Regions from separate parts of the Aminobacter sp. BA135 genome, predicted to be linked through region 3. Evidence: predicted binding sites of a transcription regulator. Region 3 holds the regulator's gene; each other region holds the start of a gene.
What was found. The regulator LexA, encoded in region 3, represses DNA repair genes until DNA is damaged. The targets are predictions, from matches to a motif close to TGTTCNNNNTGTGTTCNG.
Positions count from the first base shown of each region.

Region 1: SLT36_RS12955 (ATP-dependent helicase) is a predicted target of LexA. The motif match lies at 1,750-1,767, and genes of this name have one in related genera.
Region 2: SLT36_RS22295 (sel1 repeat family protein) is a predicted target of LexA. The motif match lies at 3,283-3,300, and genes of this name have one in related genera.

Region 1 covers NZ_CP139572.1:2,680,166-2,685,069, forward strand. The annotation lists gene SLT36_RS12955 (ATP-dependent helicase) at 1-1,709, opposite strand, end outside; gene SLT36_RS12960 (glyoxalase superfamily protein) at 1,976-2,518, shown strand; gene SLT36_RS12965 (dienelactone hydrolase family protein) at 2,650-3,528, shown strand; gene SLT36_RS12970 (hypothetical protein) at 3,656-4,084, opposite strand; gene SLT36_RS12975 (hypothetical protein) at 4,098-4,808, opposite strand.
Region 2 covers NZ_CP139572.1:4,564,022-4,568,925, reverse strand. The annotation lists gene SLT36_RS22320 (AMP nucleosidase) at 1-1,244, opposite strand, end outside; gene SLT36_RS22315 (hypothetical protein) at 1,309-1,503, opposite strand; gene SLT36_RS22310 (hypothetical protein) at 1,503-1,715, shown strand; gene SLT36_RS22305 (glutathione S-transferase family protein) at 1,832-2,554, shown strand; gene SLT36_RS22300 (DUF2147 domain-containing protein) at 2,643-2,984, opposite strand; gene SLT36_RS22295 (sel1 repeat family protein) at 3,423-3,689, shown strand; gene SLT36_RS22290 (ABC transporter substrate-binding protein) at 4,098-4,904, shown strand, end outside.
Region 3 covers NZ_CP139572.1:3,093,728-3,098,631, forward strand. The annotation lists gene SLT36_RS15025 (ComEC/Rec2 family competence protein) at 1-899, shown strand, start outside; gene lexA (transcriptional repressor LexA) at 1,024-1,740, opposite strand; gene SLT36_RS15035 (molybdopterin molybdotransferase MoeA) at 1,846-3,051, opposite strand; gene moaC (cyclic pyranopterin monophosphate synthase MoaC) at 3,052-3,534, opposite strand; gene trpC (indole-3-glycerol phosphate synthase TrpC) at 3,536-4,345, opposite strand; gene trpD (anthranilate phosphoribosyltransferase) at 4,350-4,904, opposite strand, start outside.

The sequences.
Region 1 (4,904 bases), 410 kb from region 3:
TCGTATTCCTCCATGGAGCGGATCAGCTCCTTGAGGTTTTCGAGCCGGCCCGGCGCTTCGGCCGAGCGGTCGTTCTTCCACATATCGGTATAGCCGCTCTCTTCGAGAATGATCTCGGCGAGTTCGGTATGCGGGGTGTTGTCGAGCGCCTTCTGCCAGCGCTCGAAATTGGCTGCGACCTCGCGCAGGGCGGCGCGCGGCTTGGGCTTGAGTTCGTCGCTCTCGGCGAGCTGGGCGGCTGCCTGCAGCATCGGCACGCCAAGGGCGCGCGCGGTATCGTGGACCTGGCGGATGGCGGCTTCGCCGAGGCCGCGCTTGGGCACGTTGACGATGCGCTCGAAGGCGAGATCGTCGGCACCTTGGGCGACGACGCGGAAATAGGCCATGGCGTCGCGGATTTCCTGGCGCTCGTAGAAGCGCGGGCCGCCGATGACGCGGTAGTTAAGGCCAAGCGTGACGAAGCGGTCTTCGAACTCGCGCATCTGGAACGAGGCGCGCACCAGGATCGCCATGTCGTTGAGATTGTGTTTCTGGCGCTGCAGCTGTTCGATGGTCTCGCCGACGGCGCGGGCTTCCTCCTCGGAATCCCAGGCGGCATGGACATTGACCTTGCCGTCTTCGGGATCATTGCGTTCGGTGAACAGCGTCTTGCCGAAACGGCCCTCATTGTGGGCGATGAGGTGGGCGGCGGCGCCCAGTATGTGCGCGGTCGAGCGGTAGTTGCGCTCGAGCCGGATGACGACGGCGCCGGGGAAATCCTTGTCGAAGCGCAGGATGTTGTCGACCTCGGCGCCGCGCCAGCCATAGATCGACTGGTCGTCGTCGCCGACGCAACAGACATTCTTCTGCCCCGGACCACCGGTTTCCTGGGCCAGGAGCCGCAGCCACATATATTGCGCGGTGTTGGTGTCCTGGTACTCGTCGACCAGAATGTATTTGAAGCGCTTGTGGTATTCCTTGAGCACATCAGGGTAGGCGCGGAAGATGCGGATCGGATGACACAACAGGTCGCCGAAGTCGCAGGCGTTCAGCGTCTGCAGCCGGTCCTGATAGGCCTTGTAGAGCTCGCGACCCTTGCCGTTGGCAAAGGAGCGGGCGTCGCCCTCGGGGATCTCGGCTGGACCGAGGCCCTTGTTCTTCCAGCCGTCGATCATCATGGCGAACTGGCGCGCCGGCCAGCGCTTGTCGTCGAGGCCCTCGGCCTGGATCAACTGCTTGATCAGGCGGATGACGTCGTCGGTGTCGAGGATGGTGAAGTCGGAGCGCAGCCCTGCCAGTTCGGCATGGCGGCGCAGCATCTTGACGCCGATCGAATGGAAGGTGCCGAGCCACGGCATGCCCTCGACCGCTTCGCCGACAAGGTGGCCGATGCGCTGCTTCATCTCGCGCGCCGCCTTGTTGGTAAAGGTGACGGCGAGAATCTGGCTGGGGTAGGCGCGGCCCTGGCTGAGGATATGGGCGATGCGGGTGGTGAGCACGCGCGTCTTGCCGGTACCGGCGCCGGCGAGCACCAGAACCGGGCCTTCGGTGGTCTCGACAGCCTGGCGCTGCTCGGGGTTCAGGCCGTTGAGGTAATCGGGCGCTGACGGCGCCTGGCGCGCGGCCATGGCGCGCGCAGCGATACCGCTGGGCGCAGGCGTGCTAGCGGCCCGGGGCGCCATCCCGCCGGGCTCGTCGAAAAAGGGCATGTCGTCCGGAAAGTCTGACATTTGCCCCGAATGTAGTGATTCGGGGCGGAAAGGCCAGAAGTGTCTCTGTTTTGTTCTGGTTTTGCCGGGAAAAGCGAGCGGTGTTGACCCTGCCGCAGGCGCTTTGCTAGCGTGGCTGACGGCTTGATGTGGCCGGCAGTCCGCGCCCTCCGGGGGTATGGCGAACACATCGGACGCTTCCGTCACCTGATCCCATGGGATGGTGAGAGCATCGGCAATGCGGGCACTGATGGGATTTCTCGCCACAACCAGAGGATCGGAAGATCATGCGAACCTATCGTGACGCAAAGGCGATGGCGAAGGCCATGCGCGAGGCGCTTGCCCAGAAGAATCTCGAAGTCAGCCACAGCGAGGCGCTCGAGATCGTCGCCAGGCAATTCGGCGTGGAGACCTGGAACATCCTGTCGAGCAAGCTCGAGAAGGCGGAAGAGCCGACAGCCGCTGCGGTGAGTTTCACCCAGCCGGTGCCGATCTTCCGCATATTCGACGAAGACAAGGCGAGGGGCTTTTACGAGGGTTTCCTCGACTGCAGCATCGACTGGGAGCACCGCTTCCACCCCGGCGCACCGCTCTATTGCCAGGTGTCACGCGGCGACTTGAGGCTGCATCTGTCGGAGCATTCGGGCGACGCCAGCCCGGCTGCGACGGCTGTCTGCTACATGAAGGGCGTCGAGGCGTTCCAGAAGGGGCTGATTGCCAAGAACTACAAGTACAACCGCCCAGGCCTGGAGCGGCAGGACTGGGGGCTGGAGTGCCAGGTGATCGACCCGTTCGGCAACCGCATCCGCTTCATGGAAAGCGAAGACTGAGCGCTTGTCGAAGCGCCCGCGCCGACCTCGCGCGGGCGCTTTTTCGTGGCTGCGGCGATCACGCAACAGTGAAACCAACTACATTTGCATACGTTAAACTCCCGGCCTCGGAACCAGACAGGGAGCGAGAGATGACACCACCTGCCATTACCCAGGCGATGATCGACGCCTATGACGAATACACCCACCTGACACTCGACCGGCGCGGCTTCATGGAGAAGCTGACCAGGCTTGCCGGCTCGGGCGCTGCCGCGGCGGCGATCGTGCCGTTGCTTACGGCCAACCAGGCGCGGGCGGCGATCGTCGCCGACGACGACAAGCGGCTGAAGGCTGAGGACATCACCTATCCCGGCGGCGCGGGAGAAATGAAGGGCTATCTCGTCCGTCCAGCCGACGCCACAGGCAAGCTGCCGACTGTCATCGTCATTCATGAGAACAGGGGCCTCAACCCGCATATCCGCGACGTGGCGCGGCGGGTAGCACTGGAAGGCTTCGTGGCGCTGGCGCCCGATTATCTGTCGCCGCTCGGCGGCACGCCGGCGGATGAGGAAAAGGCACGCGAAATGTTCGGCCAGCTCGATGCGGCGCAGACCGTGGCCAATGGCGTGGCAACGGTGGCGTTCCTGAAGGGCCATGAAGGCGGCAACGGCAAGGTTGGCGCTATGGGCTTCTGCTGGGGTGGCGGAACCGTCAACGCGCTGGCCGTCAACGCGCCCGATCTCGCCGCCGGCGTTGCCTATTATGGCTCCCAGCCGAAGGACGAGGCCGATATCGCCAAGATCAAGGCGGCGCTGATGCTGCATTATGCGGGGAAGGACGACCGCATCAACGCCGGCATCGACGCCTACAAAGCTGCACTGGAAAAGGCCGGCAAGGAGTTCCAGCTGTTCGTCTATGACGGCGCCCAGCACGCCTTCAACAACGACACCTCGGAAGCCCGCTACGACAAGGCGGCGGCGGAACTCGCCTGGGGGCGGACAGTCGGCTTCTTCAAGGAAAAGCTCGCCTGAACCGAGGGCGGCGACAACGACGCAGTCTGATCTACGAAAAGCCCGCGCCTGACGGCGCGGGCTTTTCTGCTGAGCGGCCTGGAGCCGGAACATTGATCCGACCGGCTCCCGGTTTCGGGATCAAGCCCTAAAGCCCGAAATGCCCCTTCAGCGCCGGCACCGCGTCGATCAAGCCGCTGACGGCCTTGGGGCCGGCTGCGTCCCTGGCTTCGGTGAGCAGCGTTTCACCGGCCTGTTCGATCTGGGTCATGTCGAGGCCGAGCGAGCGCAATTGCGCGATGCCGTTGACCATGGCGCCGGCCTTTTCGTCGAACGAGGCGCCGAGCAGAGACGTCAGCGAACCGACGAGACCGCCGCTGCCGTCGGAGCCGGCCATCACGTCGTAGCTGTGGGCGAGCTCGCCGGCGCCGGCGATCCTGGTGAAGATGCCGGCACTGGCGACGCCGCCGGACTCATGCTCGAGCACCGAAAAGATGGTGCCGACGGCCTTTTCGGCGACCGCCGGATCGAGTTTCAGCCGCGACGAGACGGTGTTGACGATGTCCTGTGCATTCATCGCTCGGCGCTCCTCAGCCCTGGGCCTTCAGCTTGGTGTTGCACTGGCTCCAGAACTGCGTCCACCTGGCGCCTGACGGCAGGGTGCCTGCCTGTTTTTCGCTCTGCCACTCGGTCGAGCATTCATGGATACGCTGGCGGAAGGCAACTTCGCCCGCCGTCAGCGGCTTGCCGTTGGCCGATGTCGCCGTCATCGCCGGCTTGACCGAAGCAAGGCTGGGCTCTGGCGGCGCGGCGCTTGCGTCCTCATTGTCGTTCTTGATGCTGGCGCTGCAGCTCGACAGGAAGGCAGGCCATTTCTGGCCATTGAGCGTGCCGGCGGCCTTTGCCGCCTGGTATTGCGAGCTGCAGATCTGCTGGGTGGTCTGATGGCCGGCTGTTGTGCCTGAGACGGCCGCGGTCCTGGTGGTCTTGGAGGTATTGGTATTGGCGGGCGCCAGCACCGAGGCTTGCTTGGCCTTGCTGGCGGGCATGGTTGTGGGTGTCGCGCTGTTGTTGATCGCGGCGCTGCATTTGGACAGGAATTGCGGCCACTTCTCGCCGTTCAGCGTGTTGGCGGTCTTGGCGGCCTGGTATTGTTCGCTGCAGGCCTTGGTCGTCGATTGCGCGGCGGTAGCGGCGAAGCCGGGCGTAGCCAGCGCCAGCAAGGCGGCCCCGGTCAGGCCTAATGCCTGGGCAAAAACAGGTCTGGGCAGGATCATCGTCTCGTCCTCCTTTTTGGACACAGCTACGCCCTCCCGAAACGAACCACTCGTTCCGGCTTGATGCGGCTCATGGGAGGCATCGGAATGCGCCAGTGGATCGCCAGTGAGGTCGGCGAA
Region 2 (4,904 bases), 1.5 Mb from region 3:
ATGGCGCGCGACTGCGACAGACGCTGCACCGGTCCGCGCTGGTCGCGCAGTTCCCAGTTGCGATTGTCGATGGTGGCGACGGTTCCGGTCCGCATGATGCGCTTGAGGTCGTAGCCGGAGAGCCCCGTCACCTCGGCGACGGCCTCCTGCAGCGCCACCTGCACCTCGGCCAGCGGCGGGATCGGGATCCACACCGGCAGGTCGTCGTCGAGCACGTGGTCCTCGCGGACATAGGCATGCGCCAGTACATAGTCGCCCAGCGCCTGGGTGTTGCGCAGGCCGGCGCAGTGGCCGAGCATCAGCCAGGCATGTGGCCTGAGCACGGCGATGTGGTCGGTGATGGTCTTGGCGTTGGACGGCCCGACGCCGATATTGACCATGGTGATGCCGGCATGGCCTGCTTTCTTCAGGTGATAGGCCGGCATCTGCGGCAGCCGTGCCGCCGGCGTGCCTTCCGATGGCGCCGATTGGCCCGCCTTGGTCACCACGCCGCCCGGCTCGACGAACTCCGTATAGCCGCCGCCGCCCTTGGCCATCAGGTCACGGGCCAAAACGACGAACTCGTCGATGTAGAACTGGTAGTTGGTGAACAGCACGAAGTTCTGGAAGTGATGCGGCGTCGTTGCGGTGTAATGCGCCAGCCGGTGCAGCGAATAGTCGATGCGTTGGGCGGTGAACACGGCCAGCGGACGGGATTCGCCCGGCATGATCTCGAAAGTGCCGTTGGCGATGTGGTCGTCGGTGCCGTCGAGATCCGGCACGTCGAACAGGTCGCGGATCGGCCGCTGGATGCGGTCGGCGGCGGCACCGTCGACATGGGTGCCCTCGAGGAAGGCGAAATGCAGCGGGATCGGCGTCGTCGATTCCGAAACCGTCACCGGGCCGCCATGGTTGCGCATGATCAGCTTGAGCTGCTCGGTGAGGTAGCTCTTGAACAGGTCGGGCCGGGTGATCGTCGTCGAGAAATGCCCAGGGGTCGGCATGTGGCCATAGGCCTGGCGCGAGTCGACCTGGGAATAGGACGTCGTGGTGACGCCGACTTCGGGATAGCAGGCGCGGAACCTGACATTGGTGTCGGCACCGGCTGCCAGCGAGGCGAAGGCATCGCGCAGGAAGGCGGTGTTGCGCTCGTAAAGCGCCTGCAAGGCAGCAACCGCCTTGTCGGCATCAGTAAAGCTCTGCCGAGGAAACGGCAGCGGCGAAGAGATCGATTCGATAGGTTGAGGATAGATTCGCTTTTCCATGACCTATTATAGAGATCAATTATGACGGCTGCGAGAGGTCTCGCGGCGCGTCCTTTCAAATCTCTCAGCTGCGCTGCAGGCTGACTAGGAGCACGAAGCCGACGCCGCTCTTGCGGGCGGCAGGCGCCTCGATGGTCGAGCCGTTGTCGGCGCGAAGCTGCGGAACGGCCAGCACCGGAGCGGCAAGGACCATCAGGATCATGGCGGCGCGCGGCAGCAGCCGGAGCGTCTTCTTGATCTGGGTTGCGGTGCGGGTCATTGGCGTTGCTTCTTTTCGATCTTGTGTTGCGTCGTTACTTCTTCACGATTTCCCAGGAGCGGGCAGGGCGGCTGGTCTCTGCCACCAACGTTGCGAACATGATCCCGAACAGGGCACTGAGCAGGCAGACGATGGTGAACCGGCGGGCGAGCATTGGTGTCTTCTCCTTCGATGGATCGGACTATGCCAAGCTGCGACTGAACGGGTTCTGAGACCTCCGTTCATCTTCGGTTCAAATTTATTGACGAGCCTTGATGGGTCCGCAGGGTTGTGTTTCGTCCCGCCGCGCATATCTCCAGAGCATCGCTCACCTGACGGAGACTGCGGAATGACCAGCCAGACATTGCCGATCGAACTCTATTACTGGCCCACGCCCAATGGCTGGAAGATTTCGATCATGCTGGAGGAACTTGGCGTTCCCTACACGGTCAAATACATCAACATCGGCAAGGGCGAGCAGTTCGAGCCGTCATTCCTCAAGATCGCGCCCAACAACCGCATGCCGGCGATCATCGACCCGGAAGGGCCGACAGCAGACGGCAAATGGGGCGGCGCGCCGATCTCGATCTTCGAATCCGGGGCGATCCTGCAATATCTCGGCCGCAAATTCGGCAAGCTCTATCCCGCGGACGAGCGCGGCCGCGCCGAGGTCGATCAGTGGCTGTTCTGGCAGGTTGGCGGCCTCGGCCCGATGGCCGGCCAGGCCCATCACTTCCGGCAATATGCGCCTGAGAAGATCGCCTATGGCATCGATCGCTACACCAATGAGGTCAACCGGCTCTATGGCGTGATGAACAAGCGCCTCGCCGATCGCGAGTTCCTTGCCGGCGACTATTCGATCGCCGACATCGCCTCGCTCGGCTGGGTCAAGCCTTACAAGAACCAGGGCCAGGAGCTCGAGGACTTCCCGCATCTCAAGCGCTGGTTCGACACGTTGCTGGCTCGTCCGGCGGTGAGCCGCGGTCTGGCTGTCGGCGAAGACCACCGCCGCAACCTCGCCGACGACAAGGAAGCCCAGAAAGTGCTGTTCGGCCAGCGCGCCAGGGCCTGAACGCGCAGACAGCGCGCAAACGAACAGGGGAGGCAGCGCCTGCCGGCACTGCCTCCCCTCGAATTCTGACGACTATTTCCTGGTCGCCTTACAGTTTCTTCCAGTTCTGCGTCTTGCAGATCAGGCCGCCGAGCACGCAGCCGCTCATCTTGAGCGTCGAGCCTGCGACCGAAGCCTTGCCGGTGTAGGTCTTGTCATTGGCCGGATCGGTGATCTTGCCGGCATAGGTGCCGCCATTGGCATTGAACGTGCCGATCTTCTTGCCGGCGTGCTTGCCGTCCTTCAGCGTGATGCAGAAGCCGCCGCCGCAGGGCGTGATCGCGGCAGTCGATCCGGCTTCCGTCTTCCAGTTGCCTTCGATCGGATCGGCATAGGCCGCACCCGCCATCATCAGGGTGGCCGCGATGGCCAGGCTCATCTTGCGAAGCATTGAAGTCCTCCCGGTTGAATTGTCGCCCACAGGCACTCTCCCTGCCTGACGTTTACGCAAACGTAAGCGTAATGCAGCCGTCGGCAAAACGAAAGTGGTGCCGCTGGGTAAGTTTTGAGCCTTTTTGAGACCGCCGAAAAGCGCCATCCGGGTGCCGAAGTTCATCCCTGGCTATCGATCAATGTGCCGCGTGGTTATCAAAGACTTATCCGGCGACTTGAGAATTTTCATCGCATTTTCTTCAAATTCCAGCCGCCGCAAGGACTCCTATCCTTAATGAATTCCGAGCTTTACCCTTTGTTTTCAGTTTGTTTTCTTCGAGTTAAGCAAGCCATTTAACGGCGGATTCAAGGCTCCCCGGCATTCTCGGAAGCATCGAAAGGGCAGCTCCTGACTACCAGCGGGCCGGCTCTCAGGAGACAGGCAGGGGATAAGAAAATGGCACGTTTCGAAATCTTTGACGCTGGCTTCGGCGCGATGGGAACCACCGCTCAGGCCGACATTCTTCTCGAACTCGGCATGATGTATGCGACCGGCCGCGACTGCGAGGTCGACGTGGTTGCCGCCCACAAATGGTTCAACATCGCCGCGATCAAGGGTTCGGCCCGGGCGGCCGCCCTGCGCTCGGAGCTCTCCGGCACGATGTCCAAGCTAGACATCGTCAAGGCGCTGCGCGAAGCGCGCGAATGGATGACGATGCACTGATCAAGCTTCTTCGGGGGAAGAGCCGGGGCGCCGGGATGGCAGCCCCCAATCACAAGAGCGCACTGCTTGAAGGACGAGCAAGATGTGCCAGGGACATGACCTCCAGCATGTCTCATCACCAGCTGGACCGAGTTAGACAGGGCAGGCGAATGTCCGACGGGCCGAAGATGCTCGCGGCGCTCTCCACGAAAAAGGCCGTGACCGATCACACAAGATCGGCGCGGCCTTTTTGTTTTGACCCCATGGCGTGGCAGCATCGTTCGGCCACCGCATTGCCCGCCGCCCCGTTTGCAGGCACAACATCCTGACGCCGATGCGCCAAGACAAGTCCCGGTCGCAATGACAGCTTTCGGCGATTGCACGCATGACGTGATCCGGGGAAGCCGGAGCGTCCCAGGGAGGGTAACAATGCATTTGAAACGTACATTTGGCGCGGCACTTGTCGGCCTGTCGCTCAGCGCAGGCGCTGCCTACGCGCAGGATATCGGCATTGCCGTAGCCGGCCCGATGACCGGCCAGCTCGCCAATATCGGCGACCAGTTCAAGCAAGGTGCGGAAGCCGCCGTCAAGGCGATCAACGAAAAGGGCGGCGTTCTCGGGCGCCAGCTCAAGCTGTCGATCGAAGACGACGTCTGCGATCCCAAGCAGGCGGTTTCGGTGGCCAACCGCATCGTTGCCAACGGCATCAAGTTCATCGACGGCCACGCCTGCTCGGGCTCGAGCATCCCGGCCTCCGCCGTCTATGCCGAGAGCGGCGCGCTGATGATGTCGCCGGCATCCTCGAACCCGGTCTTGACCGACGACGCCGCCAAGAAGGGCTGGCCGACGATCATGCGTCTCTACACGCGTGACGACGCCCAGGGCGCCTTCATCGGCCCGTGGATCGCCGAGACGTACAAGGGCAAGAACGTCGTCGTGCTGCACGACAAGAGCGCCTACGGCCAGGGTGTCGCCGACGCCGTCAAGGCGACGATGAATGCCGGTGGCCTGACCGAAGTTCTCTATGAAGGCATCAATGCCGGCGAGAAGGATTATTCGGCGCTGGTCACCAAGCTCAAGGAGCTCAAGGCCGACGTCGTCTATTTCGGCGGCTACCACCCCGAGGCCGGCCTCATCCTGCGCCAGTCGGCCGAGCAGAACTTCAAGTATCAGCTGATCATGCCCGACTCGATCGCTTCGCCCGAGTTCTGGCAGATCGCCGGCCCGGCCGGCGAG
Region 3 (4,904 bases):
GCTTCGGCCTGAAGGCAATGATTGGCATCGCCACCTGGTTCTCCGAGCGCTCGCCGGTCGATGCGGTCGGCCTTGTCTCGTCACATGCGGTATTGTTGCTCACTGCAGCACTCGTCATCGCGTCGACGGCAACGACCTGGCTGCGCGCCGCCGCACTGCCATTCGCGGCCCTTGGGCTGCTGACGGTCGTGGAAACGGAAACGCCCAACGTTCTCGTTTCGGAAGATGGCCGCCTCGTCGGCGTCCCGGTCGGCGATGGCAAACTGGCCGTCAATCGCGTCCGGCCGAACCAGTTCACCGTCGACAACTGGCAGCGCGCGCTGGCGTCGGAAACACTCATCACCCCGGCCCGTTCGGCGGCGAATGCAACGAACGGGACTGTCCGTATGCCCAGCGAGACCGGCTCACAGCCAGCAGCCGAGGCAGATGTCGCCGGTACGATACCCGGCAAACCAGTATCTGGAGAGCTAAACGCCGCCGGCGCGGACGCCTTCGTATGTGACAGCGGGCTGTGCACGGTTCAGCAATCGGAGGGTGCACGGATCGTTCATGCGGCGAATGCGAGCGCCGCTGCACGAGCCTGCGACAACGCGGATCTCATCGTCGTCGACGATGCCACGGCAAGCGACGTCTGCCCCGGCGTGACCGTGCTCACCAAACGCGAGCTGGCGCGCCTTGGCAGTGCGTCGATATTCATCACAGCCGAGGCGGTTGGCATAGATCAGGCGGTCGAGATACGCCACGCTGTGGCGGAACCGTACCGCCCGTGGCATGCGCAGCGCCAATTTTCGCGCGAGGCGAGGGGCCTGCCACCCTACAAGCGAACGGAGATGCCCCCGAAGACACCTGCCGGGGCAACCAAGGCGCACCCAAAAGCGCCGACTGCGGCCACACGGTGAGTCCGAGATCTGTACCCGCCGTCGCAGAGCCGTCAGATACGGCACGATAGCAACAGGGCAGGTCCGGCTTATACAGATTGCAGCAGTATGGACAGGCCGAGGTGGCGGAACGCAGCCCCGGCAATCAATAGCGGCGGATCAGGCCGACAAGCTTGCCCTGCACCTTGACCCTGTCGGGTCCGAAGATGCGGGTTTCATAGGCCGGATTGGCGGCCTCAAGAGCGATCGAGGCACCCTTGCGGCGGAAACGCTTGAGCGTCGCTTCTTCGTCGTCGACGAGGGCGACGATGATCTCACCGGGATTGGCCGTGGTCGAGCTGCGGATGACCACAGTGTCGCCGTCGAAGATGCCGGCCTCGATCATCGAGTCGCCCTTGACCTCGAGCGCGTAATGCTCGCCGCCCATGATCATGTCTGGCGGCACCGAAATCGAATGCGTCTTGTGCTGGATGGCGTCGATAGGCACACCGGCAGCGATGCGTCCCATGACGGGAATGGCAACCGCCGAAGCAACATCGTCGTCATTGCCGGCCGACATGCTGCGTGACGGCTCGGGTTTGCGGCCGAGGCTACCCTCGATGACGCTGGGCGAGAACTTCTTCGCTGCGTTGAGGCCAGGCGCGATCGAATCGGGCAGGCGCAGCACTTCAAGCGCGCGCGCCCGGTTGGGCAGGCGTCTGATGAAGCCGCGTTCTTCGAGCGCCGTGATCAGGCGATGGATGCCGGACTTGGAGGCGAGGTCGAGTGCTTCCTTCATCTCGTCGAAGGACGGCGGAATACCCGCTTCCTTCAGCCGCTCGTGGATGAATAGCAAAAGCTCGTGTTGTTTGCGCGTCAGCATCGCCACCCCCGAGGAATCAGAAGAAAAACAAACCCAGAACAAACACTATCTGTTCCAGTTGTGTTCCGCAACTGTTGATATTTCGTGAAGGGTGGAAGGTGCTGCTCAGCGCAACATCATCACCTGGCAGGCGCTGCCGGCTTCGACTGCAGGCGCGAAGGGCACCCGCACGATGGCGCAGTTGGCGTCGGCCAGCGTGCGCAGCATCGAAGAGTCCTGGATCAGGTAGGGTGTGACGACGAGACCCTCAGCGGTCTCGCGCGCAATCGCGCGGACAAAGTCCTGGCGCAGGTCGTTGGCCGCCATTGCCATGTCGAGAATGCCGTTGCGCATATCGGGCGAATAAGGGCGGCCGCCAAGCTTCGCCAGCAGAGGTTTCAGGAAAATCTGCGAGCAGATCAGGCTGGCGACCGGATTGCCCGGCAGGCCGACGCAGCGGCTGTCGCCGAGCCGGCCGAACATCAGCGGCTTGCCCGGGCGCATCGCGATCTTCCAGAAGTTGAGATCCATGCCGAGATCGGTCAGGACACGGTGAACGAGGTCGTGGTCGCCGACCGAAGCGCCGCCCAGCGTGACGATCACATCGGCGTCGGCGGCGAGCGCCTTGGCGACCAGTGCGGAGATTGCCTCGGTGCGGTCGGCGGCGATGCCGAGATTGAGCACGCGCGCGCCAACCGACTGAACGATCGCCGCGACGCCATAGGCGTTGGAGGCGATGATCTGGTCGGGCCCGGGATTGCTGCCCGGCGGCAACAGCTCGTCGCCGGTGGCGATGATGGCGACCAGGGGCGCCCGCAGCACTTCGACGCTGGGATGATTGGCAGCTGCGATCAGCGAGAGCGCAGCCGGGTCGAGCACACGTCCTGCATCAAGGATGAGGTCACCCTGCTTGAAGTCGAGGCCCCTGGCGCGGATGTTACGGCCAGCAAGCGTTGGCTCGAGCACCGCGATCTCGCCATTGCCGATATCGCGAACGTTTTCCTGAATGACGACGGTATCCGCGCCCTCAGGCACCGGTGCGCCGGTGAAGATGCGGACGCACTCGCCCGCCCCGACGGTGCCCGTGAACTGCTTGCCGGCGGGTGCCTGGCCGATGACCTTGAGCTGCGCCGGCAGTGAAGCGATGTCGGCGGCCTGGACGGCGTAGCCATCCATGGCGGAGGCGTCAAAGGGCGGCTGGGTGCGCAGGGCGTGTAGTGGAGCCGACAGCACGCGGCCCGATGCCTGGGCAAGGCCGACAGTTTCCGTGCCGCGTGGTTCGGCAGCGTCGAGCAGGCGCGCCAGGGCGTCGGCGACGGGCAGCAGCGCCATCTATTCGGCAGCCTTGTAGTCGCCCGACTTGCCGCCGGTCTTCTCGACCAATCGGATGCCGGAGATCACCATGCCGCGGTCGGCGGCCTTGGCCATGTCGTAGATGGTAAGGCAGGCGACCGAGGCAGCCGTCAGCGCTTCCATCTCGACGCCGGTCTTGCCGGTGACGCGGGCAAGCGCCGTGACGTGCAGGCCGGGCAGCGCCTCATCTGGCTCGATCTCGACCGAAACCTTGGTCAAAAGAATGGGATGGCAGAGCGGCACGAGCTCATGCGTGCGTTTGGCCGCCATGATGCCGGCAATGCGGGCGGTGCCGAGCACGTCGCCCTTCTTGGCGTTGCCCGACAGGATCAGATCAAGCGTTTCCGGACGCATGACGACATGGCCTTCGGCAATTGCCGTGCGTGTTGTCTCGGCCTTGTCGCCGACATCGACCATGTTGGCCTCGCCGGTGGCGCCGATATGGGTGAGGGTGGTTGCCATGTCAGGCGCTTGCCAGGGCTGCGCCATCGAGCAGCGCACGCGTCGCCGAGGTCACGTCGGCCTGCCGCATCAGGCTTTCGCCGACGAGGAAACTGGAGATGCCGGATTTCTCCAGACGCAGGCAATCGGCATGGGTGAAGATGCCGCTTTCGCCGACCAGCAGCCGGTCTGCCGGCACCATCGGCGCCAGGCGCTCTGACGTGTCGAGGCTGACCTCGAATGTGCGCAGGTTGCGGTTGTTGATGCCGAGCAGGCGCGACTGAAGCTTCAGTGCGCGTTCTGTCTCTTCTTCGTCATGGACCTCGACGAGCACGTCCATGCCGATTTCGAACGCCTCATCCTCGAGGCGCCTGGCATCGTCGTCGCTCAGGCTCGCCATGATGATCAGGATCGCGTCCGCGCCCCATGCACGTGCTTCGTGCACCTGATAAGGCTCGAACATGAAGTCCTTGCGCAATGCCGGCAAGGCGCAGGCGTCCCGCGCGGCGGTCAGGAACTCCGGTGCGCCCTGGAAGGACGGCGTGTCGGTCAGCACCGACAGGCAGGCAGCGCCGCCGTCGGCATAGGCCCTGGCGAGCGCCGGCGGATCGAAGTCGGGACGGATCAGGCCTTTGGACGGGCTCGCCTTCTTGATCTCGGCGATCAGGCCAAAGCGGCTTTCACGGTGCCTGGTTTCGAGTGCCGCGAGAAAGCCGCGCGGCCTGGTGACGTCGCGGGCGCGCGCTTTGAGCTCGGCGAGCGGCAGCAGCGCCTTCGCTGCGGCGATCTCGTCGCGCTTGTAGGCTTCGATGCGGCGCAGGATATCGGCCATGTCTCTATCCGTTCGAAACGGCGACCAGTCGGTCGAGCACTGCCTTGGCGCGGCCGCTGTCGATTGCCTCGGCGGCAAGCGCCACGCCTTCGCCGATCGTTGCAGCCTTGCCGGCAACGACGAGGCCGGCACCGGCATTCATCAGCACCGTGTCGCGATAGGCACCCTTGGCACCTTCGAGAACCCCGCGCAGGGCAGCGGCATTGTAGGCGGAATCGCCGCCGCGCAGCTCTTCGCGCGTATGCTTGCTCAAGCCGACTTGTTCGGGCGCCAGCGTAAACGTGGTGATCACACCGTCCTTGAGGGCTGCGACATGGGTCTCACCCGTGGTGGTGATCTCGTCATAACCGTCGCCGTGGACGACCCAGACGTGCTGGGCGCCAAGTTCCTTCAGCGTCTCGGCCACCGGACGCACCCATTCGGGCGAGAACACGCCAACCAGCTGGCGGTTGACGCCGGCGGGATTGGAGAGCGGGCCGAGCAGGTTGAAGATGGTGCGGGTGCCAAGTTCGACGCGGGTCGCGCCGACATGCTTCATCGCCGGGTGATGCGCCGGCGC